Linked DNA regions of Variovorax paradoxus. The main gene of each other region encodes a partner of the protein of the gene in region 2 in a complex. Links are inferred from orthologs where the notes say so. Each region holds a gene or a part of one and is shown on either strand. Other genes may lie near its edges.

Region 1 (5,528 bases), 2.0 Mb from region 2 along the record:
ATTTCGTCCACGTCGCGCAGCCAGCGGCCCTTCGCGTCGCGGTAGCGAAAGCGCTCGCCGTGCCTGAGGCGGCGGATGCCGGGCATGTCGGGGTTCACGTAGACCAGCCCGTTGGCGATGGGCGTGGGCTTCGAGGGCGGCCGCGCGGACGGCCGCGATGCAGGGGAGGTGGAAGGAGCAGAGGGGGCCGGCATGGGGATTGCGTGGTGGTACGCACCGTTTTTGCCAGCGTCGACAATCACCGCCTGTAGGACGCCGCAAATGCGGCCCGTCTCTTCTTTCCCTTATCGAGCCTTCGAATGTCTTCTCGTCCCTCTTCGTCCTTCCGTAGCCGCTGGCTGCTGCTGCCGGCCGCCGTGCTGCTTGCCACGGGCTGCGCTTCCACTTCGTCCTCTTCCGTGCCGGCCTCGGCTTCGGCCTCGCCCGCACCGGTGAAGGTCAAGGTGTTCGTCGCCGCCATGTTCGAGATCGGCAAGAACACGGGCGACCGCGCCGGCGAGTTCCAGCACTGGTACGAGCGCTACTGGATGAACGCCAAGCCCATTGCCGTGCCCGGCGCGCTGCAGCCCGTGTACTGCAACGCCGACGGCGTGTGCGGCGCGGTGCTGGGCATGGGCAAGGTCAATTCGTCGTCGTCGATGCAGGCCATCCTGCTGAACCCGCAGCTCGACTTTTCGCAGGCCTACTACGTCATTTCCGGCGTGGCCGGCACGCCGCCCTCGCGCGGCACCATCGGCGAGGTGAACTGGGGCACCTGGCTGGTCGACTATGACCTGGGCCACCGCTGGGCCCCGGAAGAAAACAAGCCCGGCGAGCCGACCTTCATGCCGCGCAAGGGCTACGAGGAATACCGCCGCTTCCAGCTCAACCCCGACCTCGTGCGCTGGGCCATGAAGCTGTCGGCCGACACGCCCCTGAAAGACTCCGAATCGGCCCGCAAGTACCGACTGCGCTACCCCGACGCCGCGGCCCGCCGCGCGCCCTTCGTCGGCACCGGCACGCATATGACGGGCGACACCTTCTTCCACGGCCCCGGCATGTCGAAGCAGGCGCAGTACATCGCCAAGCTCTACGGCGCCGACGACTACGTCATCACCGAAATGGAAGCAGCCGCCATCACCCTGGTCATCAAGCGCACGCACGGCACCGACCGCGTGATGAGCCTGCGCGGCGCGGTCAACTTCGACCAGGGCAACCCGAAGGAGACCACGCTGCAGCACCTGGACCCGGCACCGGGCGAAACGGCCGGCGGCTTTGCCGAGACGGTGGAGAACGTCGAGCGCGTGGGCAGCCGCGTGGTCGACCACATCGTGGCCAACTGGCCGCAGTGGCAGGGCGGCGTGCCCAGGCCCTGAGCCGGCTCTGTCAGGGCCGCGCCGGCTGTAGGTGCCAGGTCACGGTGAAGTCGAAGGGCGTCCATCGGCTCACCGTGACGCCTGCCTGCCGCAAGCCTCGGCCTATCCACGTGTTGCAGGTCTCGAAGAGGTTGTAGGCGCCCTCGGCTTCGTAGAAGGCGTCCTGGTTGTCGTAGTGCGCGCCCGCGATGGGCTGTGCCGGCCCCGGCGGCAGGCTGGCGCGCACATGGGCGACGAGCCGCGCGTACTGGGCCTGCGACAGCGGAAGGTCGAAGGCGCCGCGGCCCAGTTGCCCGCGCCGCAGGTAGCTCACGTGCAGCAGCGAGCGGTTGCCGCCCGACAGCGCCCCGAAGGCGCGCGCCGCCGTCAGGTCGCCCCAGGTGGGCGTGTTCAGGTAGAACTCGCGGTCGCCCCAGCCGATGGCGACGAACTCGGCATCGGGCGGCGGGGCCCTGAAGTCTTTCAGCGGAAATACCTGCAGCCAGTCGATGGCGACGGAGCGGACCGGGAACACGTAGTCGGTGTGCACGCCGTTGCTCAGTACCCAGGCCTGCACTTCGGCGGGAGCGGCATTGCTTGCCGGCTTCGCGTCGTTGGCCGGCCAGAACACCAGCGCGCAGGCGACGGCGACGTACAGGCCGATCAGCGCGACCAGCCCCAGCAGTGTGAATGCTGTGCGCCGGAGCCAGCGTTTCAGCATGGTGGCGCCCGTCAGAAAAGAGAGGCCGTGGTCGCCACCGGCTCCGATGCCGCGCGCTGCGCGCCGGTGGGGGCCAGTGCTTCGGGGCTGCCGGCCTTGGCCAGCGCGCCCACGCGCACGCCCAGCAGCCGCAGCGGCCGCTCCAGCGGCACGCGCTTCAGGCACTGGCCGCCGGTCTGGCGGATGGTCCTGGCGTCGGCCGTGAAGTGGCCGATGGTCTGGTCGCGCGTGGCGATCTTGAAGTCGTCATAGCGCAGCTTGATGCCGATGGTCTTGCCCACGTAGCCCTTGCGCTGCAGGTCGGCCGCCACCTGCTCGCACAGCCGCGTGAAGATCGCGCCCAGCTCGGCGCGGTCGCGCACCGCGTGCAGGTCGCGGTCGAAAGTGGTCTCGCGGCTCATCGACACCGGCTCGCTTTCGGTCACCACCGGGCGGTTGTCGCGGCCCCAGGCCACTTCGTGCATCCACGCGCCTGTGGCCTTGCCGAAGTTGGCGACGAGCCAGTCGCGGTCGCGCGCCGCGAGCTGGCCCACGGTCTCGATGCCGAAGCGCTTGAGCTTTTCGTCGGCCTTGGGGCCGATGCCGTTCACCTTGCGGCAGGGCAGCGGCCAGATGAGCTTTTCGAGGTCGTCCTCGTAGACGATCGAGATACCGTTGGGCTTGTTGAACTCGCTCGCCATCTTGGCGATGAGCTTGTTGGGCGCCACGCCGATGGAGCAGGTCAGGCCGGTGGCGTCGAGGATGGCCTTCTGCAGCAGCCGCGCCAGCGAACGCCCGCCGTCGCGCTGGCCGCCGGGCACGTCGGTGAAGTCGATGTACACCTCGTCCACGCCGCGGTCTTCCATGAGCGGCGCGACCTCGAGGATGACTTGCTTGAACGCGCGCGAGAAGCGCCGGTATTCGTCGAAGTCCACCGGCAGGATGATGGCCTGCGGGCACAGCTTGGCGGCCTTCATGAGCCCCATGGCCGAGCCGACGCCGAACTGGCGCGCGGGGTAGGTGGCGGTGGTGATCACGCCGCGGCCGGTGTAGTCCTTGAGCAGGGGGAAGGACTCGACCGGAATGTCGGCGAGCGTGCCGCCTTCGGGCAGGTCGCGGATGGCCTCGTCCACGCGCCGCCGCCCGCCACCGATGACCACCGGCCGCCCCTTGAGCTGCGGATAGCGCAGCAACTCGACGGACGCGTAGAAGGCGTCCATGTCGAGGTGGGCGATGCGGCGGATCGGCGGGGCTGACGGGGACTGGGAGCTCACGGCAACAATTGTCTCGCGGGTCGGCGGCGTTCGCCTGCCCTGGGGCGATTCGTCAGCGAGTCTCGACGGTCCTGAGCAACGGCGACTCGAACATCGCCACCGGCGAGATCACCGGTTCGTCCATCGGCACCCTGTCGCCGTAGCGCTCGCGCATCTTGGCGCGCACCGCGGGGTCGGCCAGGTTGAATTCGCGGATCTTCTGCAGCTCGCCGATGCGCACGCCCAGTGCGCGCTGGTAGAGCTTCCAAACGAGTTCGGAGCAGTAGATGCGCTGGTCGGACCATTCGAAGGTCAGGTCGTAGGGGCGACCCTCGAAATCGGAGGTGCGTGCGCGCAGCTTCGCCACGGCTTCCGGTGTCAGCAGCCTGTCTGCATCGCGCAGGCGCTTGACCACGTAGTGGCCGCCGTTGCCGCGCGCGGTCCATTGCGCGAGCGGCGTGTAGCGCACCGTGGATACCGCCTCGAACACATGGGGTTTGCCGCCCCGCATCAGCACGATGCCCATGTGGCTGTAGCGCGAGCCGGTGGCGCGCTGCACCGCCAGGCTCTGCGCCGAGCGCGAGGTGTGGAAGATGATGTCGCCGTCTTTCAGCTCGGCTGCAGCGTGGCCGGCGCTGCAGAAAAGCAGGGGCAGGAGCAGCGCGAGCGCCGCGGGGAGCTTTTTCATGTTGCCGCGCATTGTCCGGCAGGCCGGCGCGTGCGGGCTTCGTCTTTGGCTTGCCTGACTCCCACCTGCGGCGCGGCGGGTCATTGCTTGCGCGGTGCAGCATGCCGGTGCCATCATGCGCGCCATGCAAACAGTCGCCTCCATTCTCTGGCGCAGGCTCGATGCGCCGGGCCATGACGCCTGCCGTCTCGAGCGCAACGCCACGGCCTTGCAACTCGATGACGCAGCCGTGTTCCGGCTGGAAGACGGCCGCATCGGCCAGTTGAACTATCGTGTGCGTTGCGATCTTCACTGGCACACCCAGTGGGGCACCGTGCGCGGCTGGCTCGGCGGCGCGCCGGTCGACCTGTCGATCTCGCGCGACGCACGCGGCCACTGGAAGCTCAACGACGAGCCGGTGACCGACCTGTCGCATTGCTTGGACCTCGACCTGGGCTTCACCCCCGCCACCAACCTGCTGCAACTGCGCCGCCTGGGCCTTGCCAAGGGCGAGGGCGCCGACGCCCCGGCCGCCTGGCTCGACCTGGACGGCGGCGGCGTGTTGAGCGAACTGGCGCAGCGCTACGAGCGCCACAGCGACACCGAATATGCCTACGAAGCCAAGCGCTTCGACTACGCGGCCACCTTGAGCGTGACCGAAGACGGCTTCGTGCGCGACTACCCGCGGCTCTGGAGCGCGGACTGACCGGCGCTTAGTCTGGCGTTCAGTCGAACTGCGAGCGGTCGCCCGCAACCAGTTCGCGGTTGCGCCGCCGGTCGATCGCGATCTCGTGCGCGAAAGCCTCGGTGCCGCCGCCAGCCGGCAGGTTGTAGGCCCCATGAAGCCGCGCGCGCACCGTGCCGCTCTCGAGCACGCGGTTGATCTCGGCGTTGAGCCGCTGCACCACCGCAGGCGGCGTGCGAGCCGGCGCGAAGATGCCGAAGAGCGAATCGCGGTTCGCCTTCTCGAAGCCCAGCTCCGCCAGTGTCGGCACGTCGGGCAGCGCTTCGATGCGCGCGGGCGCGCCTACCGCCAGCGGCTGGAAGCGGCCACTTTCGATGTACTGCAATTGCTGCGCCGCGACATTGGTCGACAGCACTTCGAACTGCCCGCTGAGCGCATCGTTGAGTTGCGGGCCGCCGCCCTGGTAGGGGATGTGCGTGATGTCGGTGCGGCTTTGCATGCGCACCTGCGCCAGCACCATGTGGCCGATGGTGGCCACGCCCGACGTGGCCCAGCGCACCGCGCCCGGCCGGCTGCGCGCCTGCGCGATCAGCGCGCCGAAGCCGCGTCCCTCGAAGGCCGGCGTGCCGACCACCAGCACCGGCGTGCGCATCACGCTGGCCACGGGCACGAAGGCGCGCTGCGGGTCGTAGGGCACGCGCGCCAGCAGCGGATGCAGCGTGAGCGGGCTGATGGCGGAGAAGGCCAGCGTGCAGCCGTCGGGCGCCGAACGCGCGAGTGCGTCCATGCCCAGGCTGCCGCCGGCGCCGGGACGGTTCTCGATCAGCACCGGCGTGCCGAGCGCCTGTGCGAGCGGCTCGGCCAGCACCCGCGCCATGCCGTCGCTGAC
Region 2 (5,580 bases):
TGTTGGGATGACCCAGGGATAACCCCTGAACTCCTACTCCTAGCTCCAGTGACGAACGCAAAGAGGTTTTCAGGGAAACCCGCAATTATCGCAAACATTGGCCGCCCGAACAATCTTCGACTGGATTTGCGGGCCTTTCGGCATCCGGGACAGCGTGTGGATAAGGTTTTGACAAGTTAGAATGCCAGCCGCCTTCCAGCAGAGAATATCCACAATACCTATACCAAGAAATGCCCGAAGGTCTCATCACTTTTTCTCCCGCCCATGTCGACTGACGGCATCGGCGAAAGCCTCTGGCAGGCCTGCGTCGACCAGCTCGCGCAGGAACTGTCCGAGCAGCAGTTCAACACCTGGATCAAACCCCTGACGGCACAGGTCGCCGACGACCTGTCGCGCATGACCGTGTTCGTCGCCAACCGGTTCAAGCTCGACTGGATCCGGGCCCAGTACGCCGGCAAGATCGCGGCCATGGCCGAGAAGATGTACGGCCAGCCGGTCGCCATCGAGTTAGCGCTTGCTCCTCGCGAAACGCCCGTGCGCTCTGCGCCTGTGGCGGTCATGACCGAGACCGACGTGCCGCGCGACGTGGCCGGCCCGGGCGAGGAGCCCGCCGCCGCCGGCTTCAAGAACCGGCTCAATTCGGGGCTCACCTTCGACACCCTGGTCGAAGGCACGGCCAACCGCATGGCGCGCGCCGCGGCCATGCACGTGGCGGGCATGCCCGGCCATCTTTACAACCCGCTTTTCATCTACGGCGGCGTCGGCCTGGGCAAGACCCACCTGATGCATGCCGTGGGCAACCGGCTGCTGGCCGACCGCGCCGATTCCAAAGTTCTCTACATCCACGCCGAGCAATTCGTGTCGGATGTGGTCAAGGCCTATCAGCGCAAGACTTTCGATGAGTTCAAGGAACGCTATCACTCGCTCGATCTGTTGCTGATCGACGATGTGCAGTTCTTCGCCAACAAGGACCGGACGCAGGAAGAATTCTTCAACGCGTTCGAGGCCCTGCTGGCCAAGAAATCCCACATCGTGATGACCAGCGACACCTACCCGAAGGGGCTGGCCGACATCCACGAGCGCCTGGTTTCGCGCTTCGATTCGGGTCTCACGGTCGCCATCGAGCCGCCCGAGCTCGAAATGCGCGTGGCTATCCTGATCAACAAGGCGCGCGCCGAATCGGCCGAAATGCCGGAAGAAGTGGCCTTCTTCGTCGCCAAGAACGTGCGCTCCAACGTGCGCGAGCTCGAAGGCGCGCTGCGCAAGATCCTGGCTTACTCGCGCTTCAACCAGAAAGAGATCTCGATCGCCCTGGCGCGCGAGGCGCTGCGTGACTTGTTGTCGATCCAGAATCGGCAGATCTCCGTCGAGAATATCCAGAAAACGGTGGCCGACTACTACAAGATCAAGGTCGCCGACATGTACAGCAAGAAACGCCCGGCCAGCATTGCGCGGCCGCGGCAGATCGCGATGTACCTGGCCAAGGAACTCACGCAGAAGAGCCTGCCGGAAATCGGCGAGCTGTTCGGTGGGCGCGACCACACGACGGTGCTGCACGCGGTGCGCAAGATTTCGGGCGAGCGCCAGCAGCTCACCGAACTCAACCAGCAGCTCCACGTGCTCGAGCAGACGCTCAAGGGCTGAAGCCAGATGTCATCCAGGATGCCCCTCGCGACAGCGGAGAATGGCGTCTTACAAGCTGATTCAAAGAGATAGAGAAGAGGAAGAAGACATGATCGTTTTGAAGGCAAACCAAGACAAAGTCCTCGCCGCGCTGCAGTCCGTGGCGGGCATCGTCGAGCGGCGTCACACCTTGCCGATCCTGGCGAACGTGCTGATCCGCAAGACCGGCGGCCAGCTGCAGCTGACCACCAGCGACCTCGAGATCCAGATCCGCACCACCGCCGAACTGGGCGGCGACGAAGGCAACTTCACCACCACCATCGGCGCGCGCAAGCTCATCGACATCCTGCGCACCATGCCTTCGGACCAGACCGTGAGCCTCGAATCGAGCGCGAGCAAGCTGGTGCTCAAGGGCGGCAAGAGCCGCTTCACGCTGCAATCTTTGCCGGCCGAAGACTTCCCGCTGGTGCAGGAAGCCGCCAACTTCGGCCCCGTGTTCAGCGTGCCGCAAAAGACGCTGAAGGACCTGCTCTCGCAAGTGTCGTTCGCAATGGCCGTGCATGACATCCGCTACTACCTGAACGGCATCCTCTTCGTCGCCGAAGGCAAGCAGCTGAGCCTGGTGGCCACCGACGGCCACCGCCTGGCGTTCTCGTCGGCCACGCTCGACGTCGAAGTGCCGCGCCAGGAAGTCATTCTTCCGCGCAAGACTGTGCTCGAAATGCAGCGCCTGCTGTCCGACGCCGAAGGCGCCATCGAGATGCAGTTCGCGAACAACCAGGCCAAGTTCAGCTTCGGCGGCATGGAGTTCGTCACCAAGCTGGTCGAGGGCAAGTTCCCCGACTACAACCGCGTGATTCCCAAGAACCACAAGAACACCGTCACCCTGGGCCGCGCGCCGCTCTTGGCCAGCCTGCAGCGCACCGCCATCCTGACCAGCGAGAAGTTCAAGGGCGTGCGCCTGAACATCGAGCCGGGCACGCTGCGCATCGCGTCGAACAACGCCGAGCAGGAAGAAGCCCAGGACGAGCTCGACATCGACTACGGCGGCGACGCCATCGAAATCGGCTTCAACGTGACCTACCTGATCGACGCGCTGTCGAACATGGACCAGGACATGGTCAAGCTGGACCTGGCCGACTCCAACAGTTCGGCGCTGCTGACCATCCCCGAGAACGCATCCTTCAAATATGTCGTGATGCCGATGCGTATCTAGCAGACAGACACCGAAGCGCCTTGCGCACACAGCCCGCGGCCCCCCGCGGGTTTGCGCTTTCAAGAGGCGGCGAATTGAGCTTTTGAGAGCCCGAAAAATCACGCGCGAATGCCGTGAGAGACAGAGGAATATCCGAATGAGTGCTGAAGAAAACAAGCCCGACGTGCCGCACACCGAGCCCGTCTACATCCCCGAGATCGAAACGGCCGCAGCGGCCGACAACAGCTACGGCGAAGGCTCCATCACCATCCTCGAAGGGCTCGAGGCCGTGCGCAAGCGCCCCGGCATGTACATCGGCGACACCTCCGACGGCACCGGCCTGCACCACCTGGTGTTCGAAGTGGTGGACAACTCCATCGACGAAGCGCTGGCCGGCCATTGCGACGACATCGTCGTGACCATCCATTCGGACAACTCGATCTCCGTCACCGACAACGGCCGCGGCATTCCCACCGGCGTGAAGATGGACGACAAGCACGAGCCCAAGCGCTCGGCGGCAGAAATCGCGCTCACCGAGCTGCACGCCGGCGGCAAGTTCAACCAGAACAGCTACAAGGTGTCGGGCGGCCTGCACGGCGTGGGCGTGAGCTGCGTGAACGCGCTCAGCGTGATGCTGCGCCTGGTGGTGCGCCGCGAAGGCAAGATCCACGAACTCGAATTCAGCCGCGGCTTCGTGCAGAACCGCCTGCTGGAAACGGTGAGCGGCGTCGAAGTCTCGCCCATGAAGATCATCGGCGACACCGACAAGCGCGGCACCGAAGTGCACTTCCTGCCCGACACGCAGATCTTCAAGGAGAACAACGATTTCCACTATGAAATCCTCTCCAAGCGCCTGCGCGAGCTGAGCTTCCTGAACAACGGCGTGCGCATCCGCCTGAAGGACGAGCGCACCGGCAAGGAAGACGACTTCTCGGGCGCCGGCGGCGTGCGCGGCTTCGTGGAGTTCATCAACAAGGGCAAGACCGTCCTGCATCCGAACTCGTTCTACGCCGAAGGCGAACGCCCGGCCGACACCTACGGCGGCATTCCCGGCACGCACATCGGCGTCGAAGTGGCGATGCAGTGGAACAGCGGCTACAACGAGCAGGTCCTCTGCTTCACCAACAACATCCCGCAGCGTGACGGAGGCACCCACCTCACGGGCCTGCGCGCCGCGATGACCCGCGTCATCAACAAATACATCGAAGAGAACGAGTTCGCCAAGAAGGCGAAGGTCGAAGTCACCGGCGACGACATGCGCGAAGGCCTGTGCTGCGTGCTGAGCGTGAAGGTGCCCGAGCCCAAGTTCTCGAGCCAGACCAAGGACAAGCTGGTGTCCAGCGAAGTGCGCGCGCCGGTGGAAGACATCGTCGGCAAGCTGCTGACCGACTATCTGCAGGAACGCCCGAACGACGCCAAGATCATCTGCGGCAAGATCGTCGAGGCCGCCCGCGCCCGCGAAGCCGCCCGCAAGGCGCGCGAAATGACGCGCCGCAAGGGCGTGCTCGACGGCATGGGTCTGCCCGGCAAGCTGGCCGACTGCCAGGAAAAGGATCCCGCCCTGTGCGAGGTCTACCTGGTGGAGGGTGACTCCGCCGGCGGCTCCGCCAAGCAGGGCCGCGACCGGAAGTTCCAGGCCATCCTGCCGCTGCGCGGCAAGATCCTGAACGTCGAGAAGGCTCGCTACGAGAAGCTGCTCACCAGCAACGAAATTCTCACCATGATCACCGCCCTGGGCACCGGCATCGGCCGCGCAGGCGCGACCACGGCGGGCGGCGGCGCGGACGACTTCAACGTCGCCAAGCTGCGCTACCACCGCATCATCATCATGACCGACGCCGACGTCGACGGCGCCCACATCCGCACGCTGCTGCTCACCTTCTTCTACCGGCAGATGCCGGAGCTGGTGGAGCGCGGCCACATCTACATCGCGCAGCCGCCGCTGTACAAGGTCAAGGTCGGCAAGGAAGAGCAGTACCTGAAGGACGGCCCCGCGCTCGACGCCTTCCTGCTCAAGGTGGCGCTGAAAGACGCGCGCATCGAGACCGGCGGGGCCAGCTCGACCACGCTCAGCGGCGACACCCTGGCCGAACTGGCGCGCAAGCACCAGGTGGCCGAGGCCGTGATTGCGCGCCTGCGCAACTTCATGGACGCCGAGGCGCTGCGCGCCATTGCCGACGGCGTGGCGCTCGACCTCGATACCACGCCCGCCGCCGAGGCTTCGGCCGTGGCGCTGCAGGCCAAGCTGCGCGAACTCAACACCACCGGTGTGCCGGCCGAGGTGAGCAGCGAGTTCGACGCCCGCACCGACAAGCCGCTGCTGCGCATCAGCCGCCGCCACCACGGCAACATCAAGAGCAGCGTGCTCACGCAGGACTTCGTGCACGGCGCCGACTACGCCGCATTGGCCGAAGCCGCCAACACCTTCCGCGGTCTGCTGAGCCCCGAAGGCGCGCTGGTCAAGCGCGGCGAGGGCGAACGCGCCAAGGAAGAAAAGGTCGACGACTTCCGCCAGGCCATGAAGTGGCTCATCAGCGAAGCCGAACGCGCCACTTCGCGCCAGCGCTACAAGGGCCTGGGCGAAATGAACCCCGAGCAGCTGTGGGAAACCACCATGGACCCGACCGTGCGGCGCCTGCTGCGCGTGCAGATCGACGATGCGATCGAAGCCGACCGCGTGTTCACGATGCTGATGGGCGACGAAGTGGAACCGCGCCGGGAGTTCATCGAGCAGAACGCGCTGCGGGCTGCGAATATCGACG

The links.
Region 1: the proteins of dnaN (region 2) and L3V85_RS09840 are in contact, whole or in part, in a solved structure (PDB 1OK7), measured with the Escherichia coli proteins. The link is inferred for Variovorax paradoxus from one-to-one orthologs.

What each region holds. Positions count from the first base shown.
Region 1 is NZ_CP091716.1:2,101,959-2,107,486, forward strand. The notes cover bases 1,161-4,096. They hold L3V85_RS09840 (Y-family DNA polymerase), read right to left. Parts: upstream 3,255-4,096; coding sequence 2,067-3,254; downstream 1,161-2,066. Other genes in these bases: L3V85_RS09830 (purine-nucleoside phosphorylase), read left to right, coding at 1,161-1,355; L3V85_RS09835 (TIGR02117 family protein), read right to left, coding at 1,366-2,055; L3V85_RS09845 (YiiX family permuted papain-like enzyme), read right to left, coding at 3,361-3,975. In the rest of the region: L3V85_RS09825 (DNA topoisomerase IB), read right to left, coding at 1-194; more of L3V85_RS09830, read left to right, coding at 300-1,160; L3V85_RS09850 (putative glycolipid-binding domain-containing protein), read left to right, coding at 4,100-4,660; L3V85_RS09855 (Bug family tripartite tricarboxylate transporter substrate binding protein), read right to left, coding at 4,680-5,528. UniProt on the Escherichia coli protein: Poorly processive, error-prone DNA polymerase involved in translesion repair and untargeted mutagenesis. Copies undamaged DNA at stalled replication forks, which arise in vivo from mismatched or misaligned primer ends.
Region 2 is NZ_CP091716.1:103,640-109,219, forward strand. The notes cover bases 798-3,785. They hold dnaN (DNA polymerase III subunit beta), read left to right. Parts: upstream 798-1,732; coding sequence 1,733-2,839; downstream 2,840-3,785. Other genes in these bases: dnaA (chromosomal replication initiator protein DnaA), read left to right, coding at 798-1,644; gyrB (DNA topoisomerase (ATP-hydrolyzing) subunit B), read left to right, coding at 2,976-3,785. Outside these bases: more of dnaA, read left to right, coding at 265-797; more of gyrB, read left to right, coding at 3,786-5,580. UniProt on the Escherichia coli protein: Confers DNA tethering and processivity to DNA polymerases and other proteins. Acts as a clamp, forming a ring around DNA (a reaction catalyzed by the clamp-loading complex) which diffuses in an ATP-independent manner freely and bidirectionally along dsDNA.